DNA from 2 places in the Embleya sp. NPDC020630 genome. Region 2 is predicted to be linked to the other one. Evidence: riboswitches for the same ligand, from Rfam matches in the RefSeq annotation. Region 2 holds a riboswitch; the other holds the start of a gene.

Region 1 (21,048 bases), on a different contig from region 2:
GGACGAATCCGGCGGAGATGTACAGCGCCCTGGCCGCGACGTTGTCCGCACGTACGCCGAGCCGGAGCAGGGGTGCCGAGAACATCTCCCCCACGTGGGTGACGACTTCCCGGAGAGCGGCGCGTCCCAGCCCCCGCGCCTGGTGGGACTCGTCGATCATCAAGCGGTAGAGCCAGATTTCCCCGTCGTCGGGATCGGGTCCGTACATCGCGAAACCCACCGCACGCCCCTCGTGCAGCACCGCTCTGGTCACGAAGCCGGGGAGAAAACGACTCTCCGCGATCGAGTACACGTTCGGTGCGATGAAGTCGCCCTGTTCCCGGGAAACCGTCAGGTCGGCCACCTCCTCCCAGTTCGCGTGGTCCAGATCGGCAAGCTGCACACGAATCGACATGGGGTATTCATACAAGCCTCCGGGTGGATGGGCATCCCTATTTGGGGCCGGTGACCAGTGCGAACGTCACCATCGGGACAGCCCCGGCGGTGAATGCCACCCGCACCGGATTCACGCCCCTTCGGCCGCGTGCGGGTCGCGCAACGAACGCAGGCCGGCGGGCGGGAGGCGAAGCCGGAGGGTACCCCGCCCGCCATGTCCTTCGCGGTACTGCGCGAGTTCTTCGCGTCCGGCCCAGGCGCCGCAATCGGGGCAGGTGAAGGCTCATGAACGACTTCCCAGTCCGCACGTCGCTGCGAACCGCGCACACTGACCGACCGGACCGACAACAGCTCCCGGCCGGGCGAACACTCCGCGGAGATGCGGGTGTCGGGCGCCCGGAGCGGGATCGGTCAGGTCCCCAGGATGTGGTCGGCCGGTACCTCGTGGATGATTCCGAGGCCGTCCTTCTCGTCGATGTCCTCGCCCGTCTCGACGAAGCCGAAGCCTCGGATGGTGGCGAGCGATGCGACGTTGTCGGGAGAGATGGTGACCCGGACGACGCGCACGCCGGGCTCCTCGGCCGCGCGGACCAGGAGAGAGCGCAGCATCGCCCTGGCGTAGCCTCGGCGGCGGGCCTCCGGTACCACCGTGTAGCCGATCTCGACCATGCCGTCCTCGTTCGGCGGGCCGTGGTAGCCGGCGTAGCCGACCACAGTGCCGTCCGGTTCGGAGACCGCGGCCCGGGCCACCCACGGGGCGCTCGCCGGGTCGGCCGTCACCTGGTCGAAGCGCTCTCGCCACAGGCGGCGCGCTCGTTCGGACACGAAGAACTCGGGCAGGTCCAGACCGGTTTGCGCGCGGGCCCCGACCAGATCGCCGGCTACCAGGCAGGACAGCGGTCGGCCCGTCAACGTGACCCAGCGGACGTGCCGCTCGGGGGTGACGGACACGGGCCGGACGGCGTCATCGGGGTTGGTCACCAACGGATCATCGGCGACAACCGCCCGCCCGTCCACCGCATTTCGCCGCCCGGGACCACGGCCGGCCACTCCGAGCCCGAAGCCGGGCGGGTCAGGTTTCCGGCTGGGTTCTCGGGGCCTTTCGGTGGCGTGGGAGGCGGTGGGTGGCGAGTGGGCGGTCGGCGATGAGGTGGTCGGTCACGATCGCGGTGATCGTCGGCGGGTCCACCTGGCCGTACCAGACGTCGTCGGGCTGCACGGTGACCAATGGGGCCTGGTTGCATGGGAATTGGCATCCCGTTTGCAGCACGAGGACGTCGTCGTCGCCGAGGCCGTGTTCCATGAGCTGCCGCGCCAGTGCGCGCAGATTCTCGTCCGCGCCCTTGGCCGTGCAGCGCGGCCCGCGGCATACCAGGACCTGGTGCCGGTGGCCGGGTACCTCCTCCCAGGCCGGGGAGGTCAGGCCGGGTTCCTCCCCGGTGATCGGCGTGACGGCTGCCGCCGCCGCGCTCACGGCGGCCGCGGAGTCGGCGAGCCGGGTGGCGACGAGCACCTCGGGGCGATGGCCGGTGCGCTCCCGCCACCAGTACGCCGCGATCCGCCGCAGCCAGGAGTGTCCCGGGCCGGTCGGCCCGAGGCGGACTCCGATCAAAACGACGGTCTCGGTGCCCGCGTCGGCCAGTCTGGTCAACTCGGCCGACAGGGACGGCTCGCCCTGTTGCAGGAACGCCGTCGTCGCGCTCGACGGCGCGTCGGCCGCGAGCAGTTCGGTCCGGCGGTCGGCCTCCGTGACGGACATGCCGACCAGGACCGTCGCCCGGCCGGCAGCGGGCTTCGCGGGGGCGCCGGCACGGTCTTGGTTCATGGCTCGATCCTCTCGGCGAGCAGGCCGTTCCACCGGATGTGCGGGCGATGGTGCAGGGGGTGCCGCTCCACGGTCGCGTCGACGCCGTACACGTGCGCGATCGTGGCGGAGGTGAGCACCTCGGCGACGGGCCCGTGGGCCACCAGGCGGCCGTCGAGCAGCACCGCGACGTCGTGGCAGTAGGCGGCGGCCAGTTCGAGGTCGTGCAGGGCGGCGACGGTGGTGATGCCGAGTCCGCGCACGGTTTCGAGGAAGCCGAGTTGGTGGCGCAGGTCGAGGTGGTTGGTGGGTTCGTCCAGCAGGAGTACTCCGGGTTCCTGCACCAGGGCGCGCGCGAGGTGCACACGCTGGCGCTCGCCGCCGGAGAGGGACGACCAGGTCCGGTCGAGCAGTGCGTCGACGTCGGTGGCGGCGACGGCCTCGGCGAGTACGGACTGCTCGTGGGTGCTCGCCGGGCCGGGCAGTACGGGCCATCGGCCGCGGTGGGGCGTGCGCCCCAGGTCGATGACCTGGCGGGCCGTCAGCGGCAGCGCGGTGTCGGCCTGCTGTTCCATGAAGGCCACCCGTCGCGCGCGGCGGCGGGCGGTGAGGGCGTACAGGTCGTCGCCGTCGAGCAGGACTCGGCCGCTCTGTGGCCGGCGCAGGCCGGCCAGGGTCCGCAGCAGCGTCGTCTTGCCGGCGCCGTTGGGCCCGAGCAGGCCGGTCGTCCTGCCGGGGGCGAAGCCGAGCGTCACTTCCGTCAGCAGTGTGGCGTCGCCGACTCGTGCCCCGATGTTCTCGGCCCGCAGCCGCACCGGGTTCGCGACGATCACGGCCGGCCCCCCGCCGCGCGCCCGGCGGCCTGGCGCCACAGCAGCCAGGCGAAGAACGGCGCTCCGAGCCCGGCGGTGACGACGCCGACGGGGATCTCCTGGTCCGGGAGTACCGAGCGCGCCACGATGTCGCTGCCCACGAGCAGCGACGCACCCACGAGCGCGGACATGGGCAGCAGCAGGGCATGGCGCGGGCCGCACATCAGGCGGACGACGTGGGGTACGACCAGACCGACGAACCCGATGACGCCGGTGTTGGCGACCAGGCACGCGGTCACCAGCGCGGCGGCGGCGACCAGGGCCCAGCGGGTGCGTTCGACGTGGACGCCGACGGAACGGGCCGCGGTCTCGCCGAACGCGAACGCGTCGAGGTCCCGGGCGGCGGCGACCATGACCACCGTGCCGACGACGGCGACCGCGGTCAGGAAGACGGCCGTGTCCCACCGCACTCCGGCCACCGAACCCAGCGTCCACTCCATGACGCCGCGGGCGGCGTTGCGGTCGCCGAGGACGAGTACGACGAACGAGGTGTACGCGCCGCACAGCTGCCCGACCGCGATGCCGGCCAGCACGGTCCGCGAGGCCGGCAGGGTCCGGCTGTGTGCCCCGGCGAGGGTCAGCACGACGAGGACCGCGAGCAGGGCACCGACGAAGGCGGCCGCCGGGAGTGCGCCGACGACCGCGGTGCCGGAGGCTCCGACGCCGAGGACGATCACGGTGACCGCGCCGACGGCGGCGCCGTTGGAGATGCCGAGCAGGTAGGGGTCGGCCAGGTCGTTGCCGGTCAGGGTCTGCAACACCGCGCCGCACACCGCGAGTCCCGCGCCGGTCGCGGCGGCCCCCAAAACGCGCGGCAGCCGCAGCTGCCAGACGATCCGGTCGTCGAGCGGTGTGACGTCGGCGCCGCCGAGACCGAGCCGGCGCAGGACCACCTCGGCCACGACGTGCGGCGGTTCGTGGACGGATCCCACGGCCAGGCCGAGCAGGACGGTGAGCAGCAGCAGGACCACGGCGGCGGCCAGGGCCACCGCCGCACGACCGGCTCCCGCGGGTCGTGCGACGGGGCGATCGGTCACGGTCACGGACGCGGTGCCAGGCCGCTCAGGGCGGCCGAAACCCGGACGGCGCCGTCGGCGAGCTGCACGCCGGGGGTCGACTCGGAGAACGGCACGACCACGAACGCCCGGTTTCGGACGGCCTTGAGCTTGCTCAGGACGGGGTCGTGTTCGAGGTAGTCGATCTTGGATTGCGCGGTGTCCCACCCGGCGTCCGCGACCACGATGGCGTCGGGGTCCGCCGCGACCACCTGTTCCCAGCTCGCGTTCTTCCAGCCGCCGGGCAGCGTGTCGAAGACGTTGCGGGCGCCGACGGCGTCGAGGACGAGCTGGGGTCCGCCGTGGCCCGCGCCGACGTAGGGGGTCTTCGTACCCGAGTCGTACCAGAGCACGTTCAGGCCCTTGCCCGCCGACTTGGCCGTGACGTCGGCGAGTTGCCGCTGCTGCGCGTCCCGGATGGCGGCGGCGCGCGGCGCGACACCGAACACCTGGGCGATATCGCCCAGTTCGTCCCATACTGCCTGGAAGGATACCGGTGCCGCCTGCTTGCCGTCGGCGCAACCCAGCGGCGACAGGTAGGTGCCGATGCCCTGGGAGCCCAGTTCGTCCCGCGTGCCCGCCACCTTGTCGGTGAACGCACTGGAATAGGAGGCGTAGAGGAAATCCGGGCGCGCCGCGAGGAGTTTCTCCTTGGACGGGTACTTCTCGGAGAGCACCGGGACGGTGTCGTAGGCCGCCTTCCATTTGGCCGGGACCACGTCGTCGAGGTACGCCGTTCCGGCCATCCGGGTCTGCAGGTCGAGCGCCAGGGCGACTTCGGTGGCGCCCTGGTTGAGGGTGACCAGCCGGGCCGGCGGTGCGGTCACGGTGGTGGTGACGCCGCATCTGCTCACGCTCACCGGCGTGGGGTGGCCGCTCCCGGCCGCCGCGGCGGGCTTGTCGGCCTCGGGCGCGCCCGTACACGCGCCGAGCGCGCCGACGAGCAGGAGCGCCACGGCGGCGATGCCGGAGCGCATGGAGCGCCCGGCACGCGGGGGGTGCGGGGGACGGATGAAACGTTCGGCGCGAAACGGGCGCGCGGAAGCACGGAACACGTGTTCTCCAACCCTCGTGGAACATGTCGCGCCGTGGCCGGTCTCCTGGCTTCCGCATCGACGCTCCGCGGCCGGCCTTCCCGGTTGGCTCGTTCCCGATCCATCCAGTGACCCCGACCGCTTTGGGGCGGTCGGCAAGGGCCGCGGGACTCCGCGGCTACAGTGGCGAGGGCCGCGCCGGCTTGAACCGGCTTCCCGTACACCACGGCGGCCACAGGCTACCAAACCGCTCGTCGCGCCTCGTCGGCCCGCTCCGCCGCGCGGGTTCGGGGCGACGCCCGAGCGACCTCCGCCGACCTGCGCTGACGGGGCGCGTGTCGGCGGGCGAGTGCGGTGCGTGGAATGTCCAGTGTGGGTGGTGCCGTTGCCGGTGGCGGGGATATTGGTGTGCCATGTGGGATCGGCGACTGATAGTCCTTGGCGCGTGATCACTCCTTTTCAGGCGGCGTCCTTGCGTCGTTCCATACCCGTGGCCGTGGCTCTGTTGTTGGCCGCCGGGTGTACCGGGGGCTCCGGTGACAGTGCGTCGAACGCCGCCGCCGGCAAGCCGGTTCCCACCCCGGTGACGACCGGGACGGCCGTGGCCACCCCGCCGCCCGCGCCGCCGAAGCCCAAGGGGGCGGCGGACCCGGCGCTGCACGCCTTCTACGAACAGAAGATTTCGTGGAAGGCGTGCACGGACGACCCGAAGACGAAGAAGAAGGACGAGAGCGAATTCCGGTGCGGGACCTTCAAGGTGCCGCTGGATTACACCGCTCCCGACGGCAGGTCGCTGGAGATCGCCGTCATGCAATACCCGGCCGCCAAGCCCGATCAACGAATCGGCTCGCTCGTGCTGAATCCCGGCGGGCCCGGGGGCTCGGGCCAGGACTTCGTCAAGTACGGGTTCGACGACTTCGACGGTCCTTTGCACGACCGCTACGACATCCTCGGCTTCGACCCGCGTGGCGTGGCCGACAGCGCGCCCGTACGGTGCCTGGACGACAGGGCCCGGGACGAGCGCAACGCCCGGGACTCGCCCCGCGATCCGGTCGAACGCAAGGCGCACAGCGAACGCAGCGGCAAGGAGTTCTCCGACGCGTGCCAGGCCGAGTCCGGCGAGCTGTTGCCGTTCGTGGGCACACGCAACGCGGCCCGGGACATGGACGTCCTGCGCGCCGCGGTCGGTGACGACAAGCTCGACTACCTGGGCGTGTCGTACGGCACCTACCTCGGGAGCATGTATCTGGACGAGTTCCCCGACCGCGCCGGCCACATGGTCCTGGACGCGGTGGTGGACCCGGCGGCCGACAAGCTCGACGCGAGCATCGACCAGATGGTCGGCTTCGAGCGCTCGTTCCGCGCGTTCGCAGCCGACTGCGCGGCCCGGGCGGGCTGTCCGCTGGGCCGCGACCCGGCCAAGGCCGCCGAGATCGGCGCGACCTTCCTCGACGCATTGCAGGACAAGCCCCTGCGCACCGCCTACGACGGCCGCAAGCTGACCTCCTCCCTCGGCTGGACCGGCACCACCAGCCTGCTGTACGGCGACAAGGAAACCGCCTGGAAGTACCTGCGGGAGGCCCTGACCCTGGCGATGAACAACAAGGACGGCAGCCACCTGTTGTTCTACGCCGACCACTACCTCGGCCGGGACGAAAAGGGCCACTACGACAACAGCTCGGACTCGCGCTCGGCGATACGCTGCGCCGACGGCGCCGCCCCGGCACCCTCGCCCGAGCGGATCGAACAGGTCCTGGCGAAGCTCAAGACGGAAGCTCCGCTGCTGTCCAAGGACACCGTCGCATCGGACATCGAGGGCCCCGGCTGCGAGTTCTGGCCGTACAAGACTCCCGAGCAGCCGCACGTGATCCGGGCCGAGGCCGCCGCGCCCGTCCTGGTGGTGGGCACCACCGGTGACCCGGCCACCCCCTACGCCGCATCCGAGAAACTGGCCAACGACCTCGCGCACGCGAGCCTGCTGACCCTCGAGGGCGAGGGCCACGGCGCGTTCGGCCGCAGCAAGTGCGTCGACGCGGCGGTGGCCGCCTACATCATCGAGGGCAGGCTGCCGCCCGCCGGCACCCAGTGCACCGACGGCAAGTAGCCGCCGACCGTTGCCGGATGGGCGGCCGACGCCGCGCGGCGGCGGCGTCGTGGATGCGCGCGAGGGCCGCGGCGGCGCGGGAGCGCAGCCTCGCGCCCGGCACCCATACCAGGCAAATACCTGAAACACCGACCGGTATCCCAAAACAGCTATAGCTCCGCAGTCGTCGCCACGCCGTGCCGTCCGGGTGCGACGCGAAGCCGGGAGCCGCCGTCGTGTGCCGCCGGTTATCGCTCCCGGGCGTTCATGGCCTCGATCAGGGTCCGGGGGCGCATGTCGGTCCAGGTGTGTTCGACATGGTCGAGGCAGGTTTGCCGGTCGGCCTCGGGGTGGGTCACCCGCCAGCCGGCGGGGACGTCCAGGGTCGCCGGCCACAGCGAGTGCTGGTCCTCGTCGTTGACCAGGACCAGGTAGGTGGCGTCGTTGTCCTCGAAGGGGTTGGTCGGGTGGCTCATGTCGGCTCCCTGAGGAGGGTCGGCGGTCCGGGCGGACCGGGTGTGGGGGACGTCGGGTGAGGCGTGCCGGGCCCGTCCGTCGAGTCGCACGCGCTGATCCGGTCGAGGTGGGACGCGAGGATGGGGCCGATCCGGGCGAGAGCGTCCGGGTGCGTCAGGGCGTTGTGTCGCGCCGGGATCTCGTGAACCTCGATGCGGCCGGTGACGTGTCGGTGCCAGGACGCGGGCTCGGGGGTGTGGGGGTCGCGGTCGGCGCCGGCCTTGAACAGCAGCATGTCGCCGTCGAGGACGCCGGGGGTGAACGCGTGCGCCGCCGCCGCGTTGTGGTCCAGTACGGCCGCGACGGTCGCGAGTTGGTGCGGTTGCAGGGCGGCCAGGATGTGTTCTCGTTCGCGCAGCACCCGGGCGAGCCCGTCGTAGGTGATCCGGTGTGGGGCGAAGGCGTTCGGATCGCAGTCGAGGACGAGGGCCAGGTGCTCCGCTCCCCCGCGCAGGGTCGACGCGTGGGGGGCGATCGTGTACAGGGGATAGGCGTCGAGCACGGCCAGCAGCGCCGTGTGTTCGCCGCGCGCGGCCAGTTCGGTGGCCATGGCGTGCGCGATCAGTCCGCCCGCGGACCAGCCGAGCAGCCGGTAGGGGCCCCGCGGCTGGATCTTGCGGATCTCCTCCAGATAGTCGGCGGCCATCTCCTCGACCGAAGCCGGCGCCGGCGCGGACCGGCTCAGGGCGCGGGCCTGGAGCGCGTACACGGGTTGGTGCGGGGGCAGGTGGCGCAACAGCCCGCCGTAGGACCAGCCGACACCGCCCGCGGGATGCACGCACCACAGCGGGGGCCGGGTTCCGTGCGGGCGCAGCGGCAGTACCACCTCCAGGGCGCCGCCGGGTCGATCCGTCCCCGATCGCGCGGCCAGGCCGGCCGGGGTGGGTGTCTCGAAGAGGGCGCCGAGTGCGATGTCGACGCCGAGGACGGCGCGGATCCGGGAGATGAGGCGGGTGGCGAGGAGGGAGTGGCCGCCTAGGTCGAAGAAGGAGTCGTCGGCCCCGACGGCGGGCAGGTCCAACACCTCGGCGAACAGTTCGGTGAGGACCCGTTCGTGGGGGGTTCGTGGGGTCGTGTGGGTCTCGTCCCCGGTGTTCGGTCGGTGTTCGGGGTCGGGTAGCGCGGCGCGGTCGGGCTTGCCGTTGGGGGTCAGCGGCATGGCTTCGAGGAGGACGAACGCCGAGGGGACCATGTAGTCGGGCAGGTGTTGTCGGCTGTACGCGCGCAGTTGCGCGGGAGTCGCGGCGGGCTCGCCTGGGGCGGGGACGAGGTGGGCGGTGAGGTGTTTGTCGCCGCGGCGCCTCTCGCGGACGACGACCGCGGCCTGGGCAACCGCCGGGTGCGCGGTCAGAACGGCTTCGATCTCGCCGGGCTCGATGCGGAAACCGCGGATCTTGACCTGCTGGTCGACGCGACCGGCGAACTCCAGGCCCGTGCCGTCGGCGCGCAGGCGGGCGAGGTCGCCGGTGCGGTACATCCGTTCCCCGGGTGGGCCGAAGGGGCACGCCACGAACCGCTCGGCGGTCGTGCCCGGCCGGTTGAGGTAGCCGCGGGCGACGCCCGGGCCGGCGAGGTACAACTCGCCCGTCGCGCCGGGCGGCAACGGATCGAGCGCCGGGCCCAGGACCCATGCCCGCATCCCCGGCATGGGCCGGCCCAGCGGCAGCGGACGGTCGGCGGCGACCACGGGGCCGACCCGGTGGTGGGTGGCGAACGTCGTCGTCTCGGTGGGGCCGTAGACGTGCACCACCTCCGTGCCGGGACATGCCTGCCGCACCCGGGCGACGGCGGACGGGGAGACCACGTCGCCTCCGGTCCACACCTCGCGCACACCCGCCAGGCACTGCGGCTGCTGCTCCGCGATCAGGTGGAAGAGTCCGCAGGTGAGGAACACGGCGGTGACCGCGTGGCGGTCGAGGACGCGGTGGAGGGTGTCGGGGTCCAGGGGGTCGGGTGGGGCCAGGACGACGGTGCCGCCGTTGAGCAGGGGTGTCCACAGTTCGTAGGTGGAGGCGTCGAACGCCGTGGGCGAGTGGGTCAGGACGCGCTCGTGGGCGCCGCCGCGCCATGTGGGGGCCAGTGCCAGCGCGGCCACGTCGTGGTGGGTCACGGCGATGCCCTTGGGTTCGCCGGTCGAGCCGGAGGTGAACATCACGTAGGCGAGTTGGCGGGGGTGGCAGGCGATGTCCGGGGCGGCGGCGCCGTGGTGGTGTCGGTCGAGCGCGGTCAGCGTTTCGGGGGTCAGCAGCAGCGCCGCGTCGGTGTGGCGCATGATCAGGTCGATGCGGGAGGACGGGAACCGCGGGTCCAGCGGCACGTATCCGGCCCCGGCCTTGACGATCGCCAGCAGGGCCGCGACCAGGTCGAGGGAGCGTTCCAGCAGGACCGCCACCGTGTTCTCGGGTCGTACGCCCCGGTCGACGAGGGCGTGTGCGAGCCGGTTCGCGCGCTCGTCCAGTTCGCGGTAGGTCACGGTCGTGGCGCCGGCGATCACGGCCGGCGCGTCCGGGGCGGTCCGCACCCGCTCGGCGAACAGGTCGGGCAGCGCGGCCCACGGCACGGCGTCGTCGTGCGTCTCGGGCCGGTCGGTGCCGGAGCGCAGCGTGCGCCGTTCGTTCGGGGAGAGCAGGTCGATGCGGCCGATGGGTGTGTCGGGGTGGGTGGCGGCGGCCCGCAGCAGGCGGATCCATCGTGTGGTCAGTGTCTCGATCGTGGACCGGTCGAAGAGGTCGGTGGCGTACTCGATCAGGCCGCTCACGCCGGCGGGGCCGGCATGGGGGCTGTACCGCTCCTCCAGTACGAACGCGAGGTCGACCCGGGCGGTTTCGGGGTCGAGGGGCACGGCGGTGGTGCGCAGTCCCGGGAGCGCGAGGTCCTGCGTCGGCGCGGGGTGGAGGCCGAGCATCACCTGGAACAGCGGGTGCCGGGACAGCGACCGGGCGGGGTTGAGTTCTTCCACCAGTTGTTCGAACGGCAGGTCCTGGTGGGCGTAGGCGGCCAGGGCGTTGTCGCGGATGCGGGCGAGGAGTTCGGCGAAGGTGGGATCGCCGGAGGTGTCGGCGCGCAGGACGAGGGTGTTGACGAAGAATCCGACGAGGTCGTCGAGGGCCTGGTCGGTGCGGCCGGCGATGGGACTGCCGATCGGGATGTCGGTGCCCGCGCCCAGGCGGGTGAGCAGGGCGGCGAGCCCGGCGTGCAGGACCATGAACAGGCTCGCGCCGTGGCGTCTGCCCAGCTCGGTCAGGGCCGCGTGCAGGTCGGCGTCGAGTGCGACGGCCAGGTGCTCGCCGCGATGGGTGGCGGTCGCGGGGCGGGGGCGGTCGAAAGGCAGTGGCAGCTGATCGGGCAGGCCGTGCAGGGCGTGTTTCCAGTGGGCGAGTTGGCGGGCGGCGAGACTGTCGGGACGGGCCGGGTCGCCGAGCAGGTCGTGCTGCCACAGGGTGTAGTCGGCGTATTGGACCGGCAGCGGGTCCCATGCGGGTTCCTCGTCGCGGGCCCGCGCGGTGTAGGCGAGGGTGAGATCGCGCGCGAGCGGGCCCGTCGACCAGCCGTCGCCCGCGATGTGGTGTACGAGCAGCAACAGCACGTGCTCGTCCGGTCCGACGATGAACAGTTCCGCGCGCAGCGGCGGTTCGACGGCGAGGTCGAAGGAGTGTCGGGCGGCGGTGACGAGCCGGTCGCGAAGTTCGCTCTCGTCGAGTCGGGTGACGGGCAGGCGCAGGGATCGGCGGGTGTACGCCGGGTCCAGCACCTGCTGGTGGGGCGGTCCGTCTCCCGACGCGGGAAAGATCGTGCGCAGGCTCTCGTGTCGGACCGCGACGTCGGCGAGGGCGGCGTGCAGGGCCGGTCGGTCCAGGCGGCCGGTCAGGCGCACCGCGAAGGGGATGTTGTAGGTGGGGCTGGGGCCTTCGAGGCGGTACAGGAACCACAACCGGCGCTGGGCGCTGGACAGTGGCAGGTTCCGGGGGCGTTGCCGGCGGCCCAGGGCGGGTCGCCGGACGGGGCTTGCGCCGTGCAGTCGCCCCGCCAGGTCGGCCGGGGTGGGGGCCTCGAAGAGTGTGCGCAGTTCCACGTCGGTGTCGAGGGCGGCGCGGATGCGGGAGGTGAGTCGGGTCGCCAGGAGGGAGTGGCCGCCGAGGTCGAAGAAGTTGTCGTCGGGGGACACGTGCGCGAGGTCGAGGGTTTCGGCGAACAGTTCGCACAGCAGACGTTCCCGCGGGGTGCGGGGGGCTCGCGGGTGTTCGTCGGCGGGGCGGTGTTCGGGGGCGGGGAGCGCACGGCGGTCGAGTGTGCCGTGTGTGGTGAGGGGCAGGGCGTCCACGGTCGTGAACGTCGAGGGGATCACGCCTTCGGCCAGATGTTGTCGCGCGTACGCCGTCACCTCGGTGGCGGAGGGGGTGCGGCCGGTGGCGGGGATCAGGTAGGCGACCAGGTGCGCGCCGCCGTGCCGATCGCCCCGGACGACGACGGCGGCTCGGTCCACGTCCGGGTGGGCCGCCAGGACGGTTTCGATCCTGCCCGGGTCGATGGGGACACCGCGGAACTCGACCCGGTCGTCGGCGCGACCGCGAAAGTCCAGCCCGTTCTCGTCCGAGCGCCATGTCGCGAGGTCGCCGGTGCGGTACATGCGTTCGCCCGGCCGGCCCCACGGGCAGGCGACGAACCGTTCGGCGGTGGCGCCGGGCAGGCCCCGGTAGCCGCGAGCCAGTCCGGCTCCGGTGAGGTACAACTCCCCCGTCACGCCCGGCGGCACCGGCCGCAGGGCGGCGTCCAGCACGTAGGCGCGCATGCCCGCCACGGGCCGGCCGAGGCCGATCGGCGCCACGGGCCCGGCGGGGGCGAGCGGGGCGCCCATCAGCGCCCACGCGGTGGTCTCGGGTGGACCGTAGGCGTGGATCACGCGTCGTCCGGGCGCCCACCGGTCCCCCGGGTGCGCGTCGCCGGCGACGACCAGCCGGGCCACGGGGCCGTCGATCGCGGACGGCGGCACGGTGGTGTGCGTCGGGCGCGACAACGGTTCGGCGAGCGTGTTCGGCGGGTCGGCGACGGCGCATGACGCTTCGGCGAGCGCCGACGGCGCGTCGGCCTCCGGGTCGATCACCAGCGCGGCGCCGGACAACAGGGCCGCGCACACGTCCCGGACCAGCACGTCGAAGGCGCGGGAGAGCAACACGCGGCTGCCCGCGCCGAGCCCGAGCGTTTCGGCTTGGACGGCGGCCATGTGGGCGACGCCGGCGTGCGTGACGGTCACTCCCCCGGGGCGGCCGGGGTCGCCGAAGGCGTGCAGGACGCAGGCGCCGTGCCTGGGGTCGACGGCGATGCCCGGGTCGGTGTCCGGGCGTTCCTCCCCCGGGGCGGGGACCTGGTCCGGGTGGTCGAGGACGAGTGCGGGGCGGGCGCCGTCGAGGATCGTCCGGACGCGAGCGGTCGGGCTGTCGGGATCGACGGGCAGGAAGGCCGCGCCCGCCTTGAGCGTGCCCAGGATCGCGACCACGAGGTCGATCGAGCGGGGCAGCACGAGGGCGACGACGTCCTCGGGGCCGATGCCGCGGGCGATCAGGGCGTGTGCGAGCCGGTTCGCCCGGGCGTTCAGCTCCCGATGACTCGGCCGGCTCTCGCCGGCGATCAGCGCGACCGCGTCCGGTGTCCGCGCCACCCGTGCCGCGAACAGCTCCGGCATCGACCGCCACGGCGTCGCGGGGGCGGCCCGGTCGAACTCCGGGAGCACTCGGCGGCGTTCGTGCGCGGACATGATCTCCGCCCGGCCGATCGGCCGGTCCGGGTGGGCGGCCACCGAGGCCAACAGGCGGGTCCACCGGTTCGTCAGCGTCTCGATGCCGGCGCCGTCGAAGACGTCGGTGGCGTATTCGGCGGTGCCCACGATCCCGTCCGGGGCGCCGTCGGGGGTGTGCCGTTCGGTGAGGTCCAGGGTCAGGTCCACGCGCGCCGTGCCGGTGGGTGTCGCTCGCCCGCTCACCCGCAGGCCGGGCAACTCGATGCTCGCGTCGGGGGTGTTCTGCAGGGCGAGCATCACCTGGAACAGGGGGTGGTGCGCGAGGGAGCGGGTCGGGCTCAGCTCTTCCACCAGGCGTTCGAAGGGCAGGTCCTGGTGTGCGTAGGCGGCCAGGTTGGTGTCGCGGACACGGGTGAGGAGTTCGGCGAAGGAGGGGTCGCCGCCGGTGTCGGTGCGCAGGACCAGCGTGTTGACGAAGAATCCGACGAGGTCGTCGAGGGCCTCGTCGGTGCGGCCGGCGATCGGGGTGCCGATGGGGATGTCGTGTCCGGCGCCGAGGCGGGTGAACAGGGCGGCGAGACCCGCCTGGAGGACCATGTGCAGGCTGGCCCCTCGGGCACGGGCGAGATCGAGCAGGGTGGCGTGGAGGTCGGCGCCCAGTGTGAGATCGACGGTGGCGCCGCGGTGGGTGGCCACCGCGGGCCGGGGTCGGTCGGTGGGCAGCGCGAGTTGCTCGGGCAGGCCGGCCAACGCCTGCTTCCAGTAGGCGAGTTGGCGCGCGGCCAGGCTTTCGGGATCCGCCGGATCCCCCAGGAGGTCCCGCTGCCACAGGGTGTAGTCGGCGTACTGCACCGGCAGCGGCGTCCAGACGGGCGCCTCGCCGCCGCACCGCGCGCGGTATGCCGTGGACAGGTCCCGTGCCAGCGGACCGATCGACCAGCCGTCGCCGGCGATGTGGTGCACCACCAGCGACAGCACGTGCTCGTCGGGGGCCAGGGCGAACAGTTCGGCGCGCACCGGGGGTTCGATCGTCGGGTCGATGCCGCGACGCGCCGCCGACGCCGCCCGGTCGGCGAGTTCCCGCTCGTCGACGAACGTCACCGGCAGGGCCAGGTGCCGACGGATTTGTGTCTCGTCCAGAACCCGCTGACCGGGCAGGCCGTCCTCGGACACGGGGAAGACGGTGCGCAGGCTCTCCTGCCGCAGGGCCACGTCCACCAGCGCCTGTTCCAGTGCCGCCGCGTCGAGTTCCCCGTTCAGGCGCAGGGTGAGGGCGATGTTGTAGGTGGCCGTGGGGCCGTGCATGCGGTGGAGGAACCACAGGCGGCGCTGGGCGTGGGACAGCGGCAGCGGCGTCGGGCGGCGCCGTGGGCGCAGCACGGGCCGGGTGCGCCCCGCGGGGTCGAGCCGGGCGGCCAGACCGGCGGGGGTGGGTGCCTCGAACAGGGTGCGGATGCCCACCTCGATGCCAAGGACCGCGCGCAGGCGGGAGATGAGGCGGGTGGCGAGGAGGGAGTGTCCGCCGAGGTCGAAGAAGGAGTCGTCGGCGCCGACCCGGGGCAGGTCGAGGATTTCGGCGAACAACTCCCCCAGCACCTGTTCGTGTGGGGTACGCCCGGCCCGGCCCGCCTCGCCGAGGTGCTGCTCGGGAGCCGGGAGCGCGGCCGTGTCGAGCTTGCCGTTCACCGTCAGGGGAAGCGCGTCCAGCGTCATGAATACCGAAGGGACCATGTGGTCGGGCAGGTGCCGCCGCGCGTGCCCGCGCAGTTCCGCGGCCGTCGCGCCGCCGGGACCGGGAACGATGTAGGCGACCAGGCGCCGGTCGCCGGGCCGGTCCCCCCGCGCGGCGACCGCGACCCGGGCCACGGATGGATGGCCCGCCAGGACGGTTTCCACTTCGCCGGGTTCGATCCGGAAGCCGCGGATCTTGATCTGCCGGTCGGCGCGGCCGAGGTAGACCAGGGCGCCGTCGGCACGCCGGCGCACCAGGTCCCCGGTGCGGTACATCCGCTCGCCCGGTGTCGCGTACGGGCAGGCGACGAAACGTTCGGCGGTGAGGCTGGGCCGGTTGCGGTAGCCGCGGGCCAGTCCCTCGCCGGCGAGGTACAACTCGCCGGGCACACCAGGGGGTACCGGTCGCAGGGCGGCGTCGAGGACGAAGGCGCGCATGTCGGGCAGCACGGTGCCGATCACGCTGGCCCCCGCCGCGGCGGCGGTCGCCCGGTCGAACGCGGCTTGGGTGACGTACATCGTGGTCTCGGTGGGGCCGTACAGGTTGAGCACCGCGGCCCCGCGGTCGCCGTGGCGGCTGTACCAGTCCTCCAGGCGCGCGGGGTCCAGCGCCTCGCCGACGAGGGTCACGGTGCGCAGCGAGAGCGCCTGCCCGAGCTGCGGCGCTTCGCGATCGGCGTGCATGAGGGGATGGAACGCGGACGGGGTCTGGCAGAGCACCGTCACGCGCTCGTCGACCAGCAGGCGCAGGAACTTCTCCGGGGAGCGGGTGGTGTCGTGGGGGACGACGACCAGGCGCCCGCCGTGCAGCAGCGCGCCGAAGATCTCCCACACCGAGACGTCGAAGGTGTAGGAGTGGAACATCGTCCACACGTCGTCCGCGCCGCACGCGAAGTGGCCCCGGGTCATCGCGAACAGCCGCACCATGTTGCGGTGGGAGACCATCACGCCCTTGGGCCGGCCGGTCGAACCCGATGTGTGGATGAGGTAGGCCGGATGCCGGGGGTCGATGGTGACGAGCGGGTCGGAATCGGGGAGATCGCGCAGGAGCGCGACGGTCGAGGGGGCGTCCAGGAGCAGCGAATTCGTTTCGGGGGCGGGGTCGATCGCGGCGTGGATCGCGCAGTGGGTGAGCAGCAGGGTCGCGCCGGTGTCGGCGAGCGTGTCCCCCAGTCGGGTGGCGGGGCAGTCGGGTTCGATGGGCAGATACGCGGCGCCGGCCTTGAGGACCGCGAGGATCGTGGTCACCATCTCGACGCCGCGCGGCAGTAGGAGGGCGACGATGTCCTCGGGGCCGACGCCGCGGGCGATCAGGGCGTGCGCGAGGCGGTTCGCCCCGGCGTTCAGCTGCCCGTAGGTCAGGGAGTCCGCTCCGCACACCACGGCGACGGCCTGCGGGGCGGTGCGGGCGTGTACTTCGAACAGCTCGGGCACGACGGTCCGCACGACAGCGGTCGGCGCGGGTTCGCGGGGGCCCATCGACTCGCGGCGCTCGTCGTCGGACAGCAGTTCGAGATCGCCGACTCGCCGTTCGGGGTCGGCCGTGGCCATGGCGTCGAGCAGGCGCAGCAGCCGGGTCTGGTGGTCCATCAGGTCCGCGTCGGTGTACCGCTCCGCCGGGGCGTGCAGTTCCAATCGCAGGCCGGCGCCGTCGCGTTGTTCCAGGACCACCAGTGTCGGGCCGGCGACGCCTCCCCGGGAGAGGTTGTGCGTCGTGGAGCGGTGTCCGGCGAACGTGAGGGGGGCGCCGAACGTCATGACGTTGACGGTCATGGTGAACCGGGAGCCGACCGGGTCGGGCAGGCCGAGGTCGCGGGTGATGTCCTCGCCTCGGTAGCGCTCGTGCGCCACCGCCTGCTCCACCGCGGCGTCGACGCTCGCGAGCAACTCCGCCAATGGCATGGCCGGATGCATCCGCAGGCGCAGCGGCACGATGTTGGCCAGTACGCCCGGGATGTTGAGCAGGTCGCGCCGCATGCGCCCGGAGACGACGAGGCCGAGGAGCACGTCCCGCGCGCCGGTCAGCCGGTGCGCGTAGGCCGCCGCCGCGGCGATGGCGTAGCGCGACCGCTGTGTCCCGCTCCGCTCGCTCGCCGCGCGCAACGCTTCCGGGGATGCCATCGGGCGCGCCCGGGTTCGGCGTCCGGTACCGGGAAACCACACGCCGTCCTCCGCGCCGTCGTCGCCGTGCGCGAGGTCCGGTCGGGCGGGCAGCGGGGCCGGGTCGGGCAGGTCGGCGAGCGCGTTCGTCCAGTACGCGCGGTCGGCGTCGAACTGCTCGGAGGTCCGGTAGTCCAAGTCGGCTCGCACCAGATGCTCCGGCGATCCGAACGGGGAGGCCCCGGGGGCCTTTCCGGCGACCAGGGCGGTGTACACGCGCGCGACCCGGCGCGCGACGAGGGCGAAGCCGAAGCCGTCCATCGCCAGGTGGTGACTGCTGCCGTACCACCACCAGCGGTCCGTTCCCAGCCGGAACAACGCGAACCGGAACAGCGGGCCGCGGGAGACGTCCACGGGGGTGTCCATGTCCGCCGCCACCCACGCTCGTGCCGCCGCCTCGGGGCAGGCTTCACCGCCGACGTCCACGTGCGGAAGCGACCACTGCCGGTCCGCGTCCACGATCTGCGTCGGGCCGTCGCCGCCCTCGACGACGCGCAGGCCCACGGCCTCGGCCTCCGACACGGCCTGTCGCAGCGCGGCCTCGAACAGCGCGGCGTCCACCGGGCCGTGGATCTCCACGCACTCCGCGACGCGGTATGCCGCACCGATACCCGGGCGACGCTGCTCCGCGAGCCAGAACTCCCGTTGCGCGGAGGTCAGCGGCAGCGTGCGCGAGGCGACCTCCGCGCGGCGCTCGTCGGGGCTCGAACCGGCCCCCGGGTCGGGACTGGAGGCGGTCGTGGCGCCGGGACTGGACAACGGAAACCTCCGGAAGGGGATGGTTCGGGCAGCGGATGAGGAACCACGGATACCGGGTCGGTCGGTACGGCACCGCCCGGGCGATCACTTCCGAAGGGACAGGGGGAGGCACCGGAACAGCGGTCGCCGGGTTCGTCGTTCGCGTGGCGGGGCCCGGCCCGGGGCCGCCCAGCATGCCTGCGCGTCGATCGCCGACTCGACGCGGCAGTTCTCCGAACATACGAAAAATCAACCATTCGGTTAGTCGAATGGGCAAGGACAAAACACCACACAACACGAAAGAGTGAACGCTACTGGACCGCTCGGCGGGCCGCGAAAACGTCCCGGCAGACCCCGGCGGGACGGAGGTTCGCACGGTCGTCGCGAACAACACCGCCCGCGACTGCACCATCGCGGTGGAGATCGACCGGATCGCGACGGACGAGGCTGGCAGCACGGTCCTGGACAGCGGGGGCCGCGGCTTCCTCGTGCCGGCCGCCCCCGGTCTTCCCGCCTACCGGGCCGGCGTGATCCGGACCACGCAAACGAGCGGACGTCATCCGTACCGCTAGCGTGGGGCCATGGATCATGTTGCCGCCGCGCGTGCCGGGTCGGGCGTCGGCCTGCCGCCGATCGCGGCGAAGCTCCGGGTTCCGCGCCCGCTCGGGGTCCAGGTGCCGAGGCCGCGGGTACGGGCGTTGGTGGAGGCGGCGGTCGCCCGGTCGCTGGTCGTCGTGGTGTTGGGCCCCGGCGGGACCGGCAAGACCTCGGCGTTGGCGGAGTGGGCCGAACAACGCGAGGCCCGGCCCGGCGGCGCGGCGGTGGCCTGGTACTCGCTCGACGGGCGCGACAACGACCCGGCCCGTTTTTGGGCGCATGCCCAAGCGGCGCTGACCCGCGCGGCCGGATGCGTCGACCCGGGTCACGGCGTGTTCCCGCTCGGCAGCGACGGATGGACGGCCGAGCTCGCCGACCGCATCGCCGACGCCGGGCGCCGCGTCGCCCTGGTCCTCGACGAGTTCGAGCACATCGTCAATCCGCAACTGGCCGAGCAGCTGGATCTGTTGCTCCGCACCGCCGCCGGCGCGGTGACGGTGATACCGATCACCCGTGCTCGGCCGCCGGCCGTCCTGGAGCGCTACCGGTTGTCCGGGCGGCTGGACGAGGTGACCTGGCACGAACTGCGGTTCACCCCGGACGAGGCGCGCGACCTCCTCGGCGCCTTCTCCGGTACGACGCCGCGCGCGGCCGAGGCGAGCGCGCTGGCCGAGGCCACCGACGGCTGGGCCGGGGCGCTCGCCCTCGCCGGGCTGCGTCTCGCCGGCGGTGCGGATCCGGCCCTGCTCGCCGCCGAGTTGACGTGCGGCGACCGTACCGTGTCCGACTATCTGCTGGACCACATGTGGCGCGGACTCGACGTCGAGCTGCGTGATTTCCTCCTCGACACGGCAATCCTCGATCCGGTGGTCCCGGCGGTGGCGGACGCGATACGCCGTCGGGGGGCCGGCCGGACGAGCCCGACCGCGGACCCCCCGCCCGGCACCGACGCCGCCGACCACCTGGACCGGCTGCGCCGCGACGGCCTGTTCGTCACGCCCGCGTCGCCCGACCCGGCCGGCGGCTTCCGCTACCAGCGCCTGTTCCGGCAGGCGCTCCTCGGCCGGCTCGCCGCCCTGGGCGGCGCCCGGGCCCGCGGTCTGCACACCGCCGCCGCGCGCTGGTACGCCGCGCACGGCGCGCCGGAGACCGCGATCGAGCACGCGCTCGGCGCCGCGGACTGGCCGCTCGTCCTCGACCTGGTCACCGAGGTCTACGACGAGCTCATGGCCGCCGACCGCCTGTTCACCCTCGAACGGTGGCTCTCCGCGCTGCCCGACGACGTGGTGCGCGGTGCCCTGCGGCTGGGCGATCGCGCGATGCATCTGTGGTGCACGCTCGGCCGGTTCGACGAACGTGATCGATGGGCGCGCGTGCAGGGGCGGGCGCCGGGCGGGCGAATCCGCGGGATGGACGAAGCGTGGCGACTGTGCCTGCCGCGCGAGCGTGGTGACCTGGTGGCGTCGGTACGCGAGGCCCGCGCGTTCGTCGGCCGCGGCACCGAGCAGATGACCACGATCGGTGCGATGGCCCGCATCAGCCTGTCCCGCTCCCTGCTGCTCGCGGGCGAACTGGCCTCATGTCGCGCCGAGATCACCGACGTCCTGACCGCGGCCGGGTCGGCGCGGCCCGCGCTGCCCGCTCATCTTCGCTGCGTCGCGCACGGACTCGCCGGTATGGCCGCGCTGTCGCAGGGGGATCGCAAGGCCGCCGAGCGGCACGTCCAGGACGCGGAGCGCCTGCTCCTGGAGTGCGCCTCGCAGCCGGTGGCGCGCAGCCGTCCCGAGTACGTCATTCTCGCGGCGCTGCTCGAATACCCGCCCGGCGGACCGGCGTTCGCGCGTTTGACGGCGTTCCTGGACGACTCGCCCGGTGTCGGCAACGACCATTCCATGGCGGCGTTCGCCGCGCTGACGCTCGCGGATGCCCACGTGGAACACGGCGAGGTCCAGGCGGCGGTGGCGCGGCTGGCGTACGCGGACGCCCGGCTCGCGCGCTGCCCGAATCCGCTGGGGCTCACCGACCTGCGCGAGCGGGTCGCCGGCGCGCTGGCGTACGCGGCGGACGGGAGCGAGGCGGCGACCGCGGCCACCGGGCATCCGGTCGAACGCCTCAGCGAGCGCGAGACGCTCGTCCTGCGCTACCTGCGCAGCGAGTTGACGCTCCGGGAGATCGCCGCCGATCTGTACATCTCGGTGAACACCGTCAAGACGCACGCTCGCCACGTCTATCGCAAGCTGGGCGTCACGGGTCGGGCCGCCCTGACCGCACGCGCCGAGAACTGACCCGCGCGCCGGCGCGGCGGTGTCCGACCGGGTCGCCTCCGCGCCGCCGCGCGCCGGCCGGGTC
Region 2 (8,670 bases):
CGCCGGCGCGGACGCGGGCGACGACGTCGGTCGGGTCCGGGACAAGCTCACCGGCAGCCCGGACTCCGGCAACGCCTTCGGGCAGTCGCTCGCCGTCCTTGGCCTGGCCCGCAGCGGCGGAGTGCCGCAGAGTGCGGTGGACTTCCTGATCAAGCAGCAGTGCCCCAGCGGCGGCTTCCGACTGTTCCCGGGCCAACTGGGCAGCACCGGGCCGGTCTGCCAGGACACCCCGACCACCGTCCTCGACCCGGACTCCACCGGGATGGCCGTGCAGGCACTGCTGTCCGCGGCGGCGGAGAGCGGGTCGACCGGCGCTGCGGCGGCCGCGAAGAAGGGTGCGGACTGGCTGAAGTCGCGGCAGCAAGCGGACGGTTCGTTCGGGGGTTCGGGTCCCACGGCGGCCTCGAACACCAACAGCACCGGCCTGGCCGGGCAGGCCCTGTACGCGGCCGGCTACTCGACAGAGGCGGACAAGGCCGCCGCGTGGGTGGCCAAGCACCAGATCACCACGGACAACGCCGGGGCCGCGACCAAGGACGTCGGCACCATCGCCTACAACGAGGAGGCGCTGACCTCGGCTCGGGCGGAGGGTATCCCCGACTTCCAGCGCGACCAGTGGCGCCGCGCGACCCCGCAGGCCCTGCTCGTGCTCGCGGGCGTCCCGCTCGGCAACCTGGGCAAGGCGCCGACCGAACCGACCGGGACCGCCACGAGCACTCCCGCGCCGACCCGTTCCGACACTCCCGCGCCCACCGGCTCGGCCACCCACACCGAGTCCGCGAGCCCATCGACGTCGGCAACGCCCACCACCTCGCTCACCCAGACCGCGAGCGCGTCGATCTCCGCGTCTTCGTCCGCGTCCGCGACGAACACGAACCAGGCCGGCACAGGCGGCTCCGTATCCGGCGGCGGAAGCACCTCCGGCGGTGGCGGCACCGCGAATGGGGGCGGTGGCAGTCTCGCCCGCACCGGTGCGGAGATCGGCGGCCTGGTGCTGCTCGCGGTCGGCCTGGTCGGCACCGGCTTCGCCGTCCGCGCGGGTGCGCGCCGCAAGAACGGACAGCACACGTGAGGCGCCTCGGCCGCAGAGGCCGAATGGCCCGCCTGGTCGCCGCCCTGGCCCTGTTCGCCCTGCCCGCCACCGCCCAGCTCACCGTCGCCGCACCGACCGCACGCGCGGTCGACACCTCCAAGGGCACGCCCGGATACTGCCCGGACGGCAACGGCGTGACGGTCGTGATCGACTTCCAGGAGCTGGGCGGCACGACCATCGTGCGCTGCGCACGAGGCGATCAGGCCACCGGGCACGCCGCGCTCAAGAACGCCGGCATCGAGATCGCCGGCGTTGCCCGCTGGGGCGAGTCCTTCATCTGCCGGATCGAGGGCAAGCCGGGAGCCAACTCCGAGGCATGCATCGACACGCCGCCGGCGAGCGCCTACTGGTCGTACTGGCACTCCCCCAACGGCGGTTCGTGGACGTACAGCCAGTGGGGCGTGATGAACCGCAAACCGCCGCCGGGCAGCTTCGAGGGCTGGTCGTTCTCCAAGAACAAGACCGAGACCACCAACCCCTCGCCGCGCGTGGCCCCGTCACGCCCGACCACGCCCGCCACCCAGGACCCGCCGCCCAGGACGAACAACCCGCAACCGCCGGCCGGCAACGGAGGCAACTCCGGCAACGGCACGACGTCGGCGGGATCGGGAGGCAAACCGGCCGGAACCGCAGGCGACACCGCCTCGACCGGGTCCGGCTCGAACGGGGTCGGCGGGACCGCCGCCTCGGGTATCGACCCCCTGGCCCCCGGGCCCGGCGTCTCCGGCAATCCGATGGAGTCCGCACCCCCGCCGGCTGCTCCGGCGAGCGAGGTGGCCTCCACCGCCCCGACCGAGTCCGCGGCGCCCGAGCCCGCCTCGGCCGCGCCGTCCGTGCAACCCTCCGGCGTCACCCCGCAGGGCCAGACCTGGACCGGCGGCGAGGAGTTGGCCACGAAGAAGCGGGACGGCATCCCGACCACGACCATCGTCGGCATCGCCCTGCTCGTTGCCATCTGTGCGGCAGCCGGGTTCACCACGTGGCGCCGCCGGACGCGCGCCGACGGATCGGGATGAACGTGCCCCACCCGAAACCGTCGCCGACCGCCGCGGCATTCCGCCGCGGCGGCGGCCGGCTGCCCCGCACCGTGCACCCCGGTGCGTGGTGGTTGTGGGCCCTGGGGCTGGCCACCGCCGCCAGCCGAACCACCAACCCGCTGCTGCTCGCGTTGCTCCTGGCGGTGGCCGGGTTCGTCGTCGCCAACCGGCGCGGCGACGCCCCGTGGGCCCTGGCGTTTCGGATGTACCTGTTCCTTGGGTTGTTCATCATCGTGATGCGGGTGCTGTTCCGGATCGTCTTCGGCGCGGGCGCGGCGAGCGGGCATGTGCTCGTCGACCTGCCGGAGATCCCGCTGCCCGCGTGGGCGGCGGGTATCCACCTGTTCGGACCGGTGGCGCTCGAACACGTCCTGGGCGGGTTCTACGACGGGTTGCGGCTGGCCACGATGATCGTGTGCCTGGGTGCGGCGAACGCGCTGGCCAGTCCCAAGCGCATGCTCAAGGCGGTGCCGGCGGCGCTGTACGAGGTGGGCGCGGCGGTGGTCGTCGCGCTGTCGGTCGCGCCGCAGTTGGTCGAGAGCGTACAGCGCGTGCGCAGGGCCCGCCGACTGCGCGGCGGGGCGCACAAGGGCATGCGGGCGTTGCGGTCGATCGCGATCCCGGTCCTTCAGGACGCGCTGGATCGTTCACTGGCTCTGGCTGCCGCGATGGACTCGCGCGGATATGGCCGCAATCGGCATCTACCACGCGCGATCCGACTGTTGACCGGCGTGCTGACCCTCGTCGGGCTGATCGGCGTATGCGTCGGCGTCTACGCGCTCCTCGACGGAAGCACACCCCGCTACTTGGGCGCCACCATGCTGCCCGGCGGCCTCTTGATCGCCGGCATCGGCTTCGTACTGACCGGCCGGCGGATCAACCGGAGCATCTATCTCCCCGACCGCTGGCGCCCGGCCGAATTCGCGGTCGCCGGCTGTGGTCTGGGCACCGGCGCGCTGCTCTACCTGACCAGCCGGATCGACGCGGGCAACCTGTACCCGTCGCTGAGCCCGCTCGCCTGGCCCGAACTGGCCCCGCTCCCGGTACTCGCGCTGCTCGTCGGCGTGCTGCCCGCGTGGCTGGCGCCGCCGCCTCCGCTCACCACACCCCGCATCGGCGACACCGTGCCCGCACCCGATACGTCGGCCGTCGCGCCGAAGGCGGGTCCGGCCGGTACCGGTACCACCATCAGGGAGAAGTCCGTCCGGTGATCGAATTCCGCGACGTCACCATCACCTATGCCGACGCACCGGCACCCGCCCTGCGCGACGTGCAATTGACCATCCCCGAAGGGGAGTTGTGTCTGGTCGTCGGCCGCACCGGGGCGGGCAAGTCCACCCTGCTCGGAGCGATCAACGGCCTGGTCCCGCACTTCACGGGCGGCACGTTGCGCGGCAGCGTGCGCGTCGACGGCATCGAAACCCGGACACAGCCACCGCGCGAGTTCGCACACCTGGTGGGCGTGGTCGGTCAGGACCCGCTCGCGGGCTTCGTCACCGACACCGTGGAGGAAGAACTCGCTTACGGAATGGAGCAGTTGGCCATCCCCTCGGCGGTGATGCGCAAACGTGTCGAGGAAACCCTCGACCTGCTCGGCATCGCCGAGTTGCGCCATCGCCCGCTGCGCACGCTCTCCGGCGGCCAGCAGCAGCGGGTCGCGATCGGCTCGGTGTTGACCGCGCACCCCCGTGTACTGGTCCTGGACGAGCCGACCTCGGCACTCGACCCGACCGCCGCCGAGGACGTCCTGGCCGCGATCACCCGGCTCGTGCACGACCTCGGGATCACCGCGATCGTCGCCGAACACCGCGTGGAACGGGTCGTGCAGTACGCCGACCGGCTCGTCCACCTGCCCGGCGACCGCACCGTGCGCGACGGGGCGCCCGCCGAAATCCTGGAGACCTGCGACATCGCCCCGCCCGTGGTCGAACTCGGGCGGCTCGCCGGCTGGTCGCCGCTGCCGCTGTCGGTCCGCGACGCCCGCCGGCTGGCGGCACCGCTGCGGGCGCGGTTGGCGGACTGTACCCCGCCCGGACCACGATCGGCCCACTCCTCGGCCGACCCGCTGCTGACCGCGCGGCGCATCATCGTGCGCTACGGCGACGTGATCGCCGTACGCGGCCTCGACCTGGAGTTGCCGGCCGGCCAGGTCACCGCCCTGATGGGCCGCAACGGCTCCGGCAAATCCTCGCTGCTGTGGGCCCTCCAAGGCTCCGGTCCCCGCCAGGGCGGCACCGTGGACGTGGCGGGGACCGATCCGGGCCGGGCCGAGCCGAAGCGGGCTCGCGCGCTGGTCGGTCTGGTCCCGCAGACTCCCGGCGACCTGCTCTACCTGGAGACCGTGGACGCCGAATGCGCCGAGGCGGACCGGGAATCCGGCGCCGAAGCCGGCGCGTGCCGGGCGCTGCTCGATCGCATCGCGCCGGGGATCGACGGCACCCTGCACCCGCGCGACGTCTCCGAGGGGCAGCGCCTCGCCCTGGTACTCGCCATCCAGCTGGTCGCCGCGCCACGGGTGGTGCTGCTGGACGAACCGACGCGCGGCCTCGACTACCACGCGAAGCGGCGATTCGTCCGGGTGGTGCGCGAACTCGCCGACGCCGGGCGGGCGATCGTACTGGCCACACACGACGTCGAATTCGTCGCCCAGGTCGCCGACCGCGTGGTGGTGATGGCCGAAGGCGACATCGTTGCCGACGGTCCGACCGCCGAAGTCGTCGTCTCCTCGCCCGCGTTCGCACCCCAGGTGGCCAAGATCCTGGCGCCGGCCGAATGGCTGACCGTCACCGACGTCGGCAACTCCCTTGCGAATACGGACATCAGCGACCGGGAGTCCGCCTCCGAGAGCGGCTTCCCGACCGCACGCGACGTTCGCGCATCCGCCGCAGACAGGGAGCCCACCGGATGACGACCGTCACCGACACGCGCAAACGCGTCAACGCGATTCGCATCACCACGCGTACCGCGATCGTGCTCGCCATCGCCTCGATCGCGGGCCTGGCCATGTTCCTGTGGCCGCTGTTCGCCTCCCCCTCCCCCGAATCGGCGGCGCACTCGGGCGACGCGCCGCTGATCTTCGCCGTCACGCTGCCGTTCGTGGTCGCGGTGGTGCTGGCCGAACTCACCAGTGGCGGGCTCGACTCCAAGGCGCTGGCCATGCTCGGCGTGCTCTCCGCGATCAACGCGGCACTGCGTCCGCTGGGCGCCGGCACCGCCGGGATCGAGACGGTGTTCTTCATGCTCGTCCTGGCCGGGCGAGTGTTCGGCCCTGGATTCGGGTTCGTACTCGGCTGCACCTCACTGTTCGCATCCGCCCTGCTGACCGCCGGCGTCGGCCCGTGGTTGCCGTTTCAGATGCTGGCCTCGGCCTGGGTCGGACTCGGCGCGGGGCTGCTGCCCCGACGCGTCCGGGGGCGGCGCGAGATCGTCATGCTCGCCTGCTACGGCGTCTTCGCCGCCTACGCGTTCGGGTTCCTCATGAACATGTGGTTCTGGCCGTTCCTCGCCGACTCCGAATCCATGGTCGGCCCGGCCTTCGTCCCCGGCGACGGCATCCTCGACAACCTGCGCCGATTCTTCGTGTTCACCGTGCTCACCTCGACCTTCGGATGGGACACCGGCCGCGCCATCACCAACTGCGCCGCGATCGTCCTCGTCGGCCCGGCGGTACTGGCCGCCCTGCGGCGCGCATCCCGCAAGGCCGCGTTCGAGGCACCGATCGTGTTCGAACCCGCCCCGGCCGACAACGGCCTTACGCAGGTCGCTACCGCGACCACCATCAAGCGGAAGAAGCCCGCTCCATAGCTGCGTTCCGTAGGTGGCCCCCACCGCTTCTGCCTTGCGCCCGCCGCCCGGGCGCGAGCTGCTCATGAACCTGTGGAGCACCTCGTAAGGCAACGTGTCTCGACGATCGGCGTGGAACCCCGCGATGCGCGTCCGGCCTGGGCGCGTCGGATGTGCGTTGTGTGTCGGCGACGCCGGCCGACAGGGAGATGGTCGGGGTCGACCGGCGGGGCAAGTGCCCGCGCAGGGTCGCACAGGAGCGCATGGGGAAAGCTCCTCGGAGCCTTCGGCCGGCGCCGAAGCCGCGGGATCCGGTCACCGCGACCGTAGCCTTGCCACCCGGCCGCGGCGGCGGCCGGGTGGCAAGTCCGGGAACGCAATTCGGTTGGCTCCCGGGCGAGTCGTTCGTGCCGCCACGCCCGTCGAGGACCGGTGGGATATCGCCGGCGGAACGGTGGCGGCGCGATGTCAGCGGTTGCGGCCGGGACTCCACGGCACGTCGCCGCGCCCGCCGTCGTTGGCCAACCGCGCGAGAATGAACAGCAGGTCCGACAAACGGTTCAGATAGCGGACGCACACCGGGTTCACCGTCGCCGCCTCGCCGCCGGACAACTCCGTGTCCGTGTCGACCAGCGCCCACGCCGAGCGTTCCGCCCGGCGTGCGGCCGTCCGCGCCGTGTGCAGGAGCGCCGCACCGGGTGTACCGCCCGGCAGTACGAACGACCGCAAGGGCTGGAGCCGTTCGTTGAACGTGTCGCACAGGCGCTCGAGGCGCGATACGTCCTCGTCTCGGACCCGCAGGCGTTCGTCTCCGTCGCGGATCGGAGCGCACAGGTCCGCGCCCACGTCGAACAGGTCGTGCTGGATGCCTTCCAGGACGTTCCGCAACTCCGCGTCCAGGCAGCCCAGCGCGAGCGCCACGCCGATGGCGGCGTTGGTCTCGTCGGTGTCGGCATAGGCGACGATCCGAGGATCGGTCTTACGGACACGGGAGTTGTCGCCCAACGCGGTCGTGCCCGCGTCGCCCGTGCGAGTGTAGATACGGCTCAGCACCACAGACACGGCGAACCACCGGCCTCTCTCGGGGAAATCCGCCCCGGTTGTGTCGAGGTGGCGACGACGTGAGTCTCCTGGCTCTCGGATCAACACTTCCCCCGGCCTTCCAACCCCGAAGCGGGGCCGTGGCCTTGACGGGAGTCGCTCCCCGATCACAGTGGCGGGACCGCACCGGAATCACACCGGTTTCCTCGGCTTCGCCGTCGCACAGCAGGCCACAGCATGACACGCGGCCCTCGCCGGAACCAGACCCGACCCGGAGCCTCATCCGCTTCGGACGCCGACCCGTTCGACATGCCCCGGTGTCGACCAACCTGTCGCGCGTACTGAGACCGTCGCACCCCAGGTCGGCGTGCAGGCAGGTACCGAAGCCCCAAGAAGGATTACCGGGTTCCGCGTCGTGCGCGTCTTGGCCCAGTGCCGGATCCACCCTTCATGTGCCGGCGATCTTGTTGGCCGGAAAGGGAGTTCCTTCCGGAGTGAGCGATCCGTAGAGTGCGGCATCTGCAGGTCTGAGCAGTCGACGTACCGATTCCGGGCGTCTTCATCTGTTCGATCGTCTTGTGCGACGACCCGCAGTAGCTCCGACGACGGGGGAAGTCCGGTGTGAATCCGGCGCTGACCCGCAGCGGTGATCCGTCCCTGCCGACGGCGAGCCCGAATGCCCGCCGCCGGAGTGTTCGTCTCCCATCCCCGTCGTGGTCCGCGGGACGGAGCCCCAGCGACGCGTGCGTCGGGACGGTGCCGCCGTCGGTGTGCCCGCTCGGCCGCCGGGTCTCCCGGGTCCGCCGTGCCATGGGCCCGGAAAGGCACTGTGATGACGCTCACCCGACCCGGACGCCGGATCGCCGCGCTGTTCGGCGGACTGGCCCTCGCCGGTACGGCCGCCCTGATCCCGTCCACCGCCGCGGCGGCACCGCCGACGACCGATACGACGCCCCCGGCAAACGTGTCCGTACTCTCCGGCAACCGCACCCAGGCCGCGGCGGGATGGTTGGCCCGGCAACTCGTCGACGGAGAACGCTTCGAGACCACCTTCGACGGAGTGACCTACCCCGACCAGGGCTTGACGATCGACGCGATCTTCGCATTCGCCGCCGCCGGGGTCGCCGACGGCAACGGGGCCAAGGCCACCACGTGGCTCGCCCGTCCGGAGATCCTGTCCGGGTACATCGGCGACGGCACCACCAACGCCTACGCCGGAGCCACCGCCAAAACCCTCCTCGCCGCCGAGGTACGCGGTGTCGACCCCACCTCGTTCGGCGGCGTGGACCTCCCGGCCCGGCTGCGCTCGTTGCAAAAGCCTTCCGGCCGCTTCACCGACACCTCGCCGTGGGGCGACTACAGCAACGCCTTCAGCCAGTCCCTCGCGCTCTTGGCGCTCGACCGCACTCCGGCCGGCGCCCCCGCCGCCGCGGTGGACTTCCTGGCAGACGCACACTGCGCCGACGGCGGATTCCCCCTCGACTACGGTCTGTCCACCTGCACCAGCGACGCCGACTCGACCGCGATGAGCGTGCAGGCGCTGGCCGCCACCGGGCGCCACCAGGAAGCGGCAGCCGGACTGAACTGGCTGGCCTCACATCAGCTTTCCGACGGCGGCTTCGGTACGGGGGGCGCCACCACCTCGAACGCCAACAGCACCGGCCTGGCCGCCCAGGCCCTGCTCTCGTCCTGGCGCGTGATACCGGGCCTGGCCGC

The links. Region 2 has a riboswitch for cobalamin ahead of ACH4XV_RS03560 (cob(I)yrinic acid a,c-diamide adenosyltransferase). Riboswitches for the same ligand answer to the same signal wherever they lie in the genome.
Region 1: another riboswitch for cobalamin. It lies ahead of ACH4XV_RS30550 (ABC transporter substrate-binding protein); the one in region 2 lies ahead of ACH4XV_RS03560 (cob(I)yrinic acid a,c-diamide adenosyltransferase).

The regions. Positions count from the first base shown of each region.
Region 1 covers NZ_JBIRUB010000010.1:186,751-207,798, forward strand. The annotation lists gene ACH4XV_RS30525 (GNAT family N-acetyltransferase) at 1-394, opposite strand, end outside; gene ACH4XV_RS30530 (GNAT family N-acetyltransferase) at 787-1,356, opposite strand; gene ACH4XV_RS30535 ((2Fe-2S) ferredoxin domain-containing protein) at 1,448-2,200, opposite strand; gene ACH4XV_RS30540 (ABC transporter ATP-binding protein) at 2,197-3,012, opposite strand; gene ACH4XV_RS30545 (FecCD family ABC transporter permease) at 3,009-4,094, opposite strand; gene ACH4XV_RS30550 (ABC transporter substrate-binding protein) at 4,091-5,083, opposite strand; cobalamin riboswitch at 5,179-5,392, opposite strand; gene ACH4XV_RS30555 (alpha/beta hydrolase) at 5,637-7,244, shown strand; gene ACH4XV_RS30560 (MbtH family protein) at 7,472-7,699, opposite strand; gene ACH4XV_RS30565 (amino acid adenylation domain-containing protein) at 7,696-18,123, opposite strand; gene ACH4XV_RS30570 (LuxR C-terminal-related transcriptional regulator) at 18,684-20,984, shown strand.
Region 2 covers NZ_JBIRUB010000001.1:884,738-893,407, reverse strand. The annotation lists gene ACH4XV_RS03585 (prenyltransferase/squalene oxidase repeat-containing protein) at 1-1,072, shown strand, start outside; gene ACH4XV_RS03580 (hypothetical protein) at 1,069-2,109, shown strand; gene ACH4XV_RS03575 (CbiQ family ECF transporter T component) at 2,106-3,341, shown strand; gene ACH4XV_RS03570 (ABC transporter ATP-binding protein) at 3,338-5,038, shown strand; gene ACH4XV_RS03565 (ECF transporter S component) at 5,035-5,934, shown strand; gene ACH4XV_RS03560 (cob(I)yrinic acid a,c-diamide adenosyltransferase) at 6,382-6,969, opposite strand; cobalamin riboswitch at 7,016-7,197, opposite strand; cobalamin riboswitch at 7,522-7,657, shown strand; gene ACH4XV_RS03555 (peptidase) at 7,787-8,670, shown strand, end outside.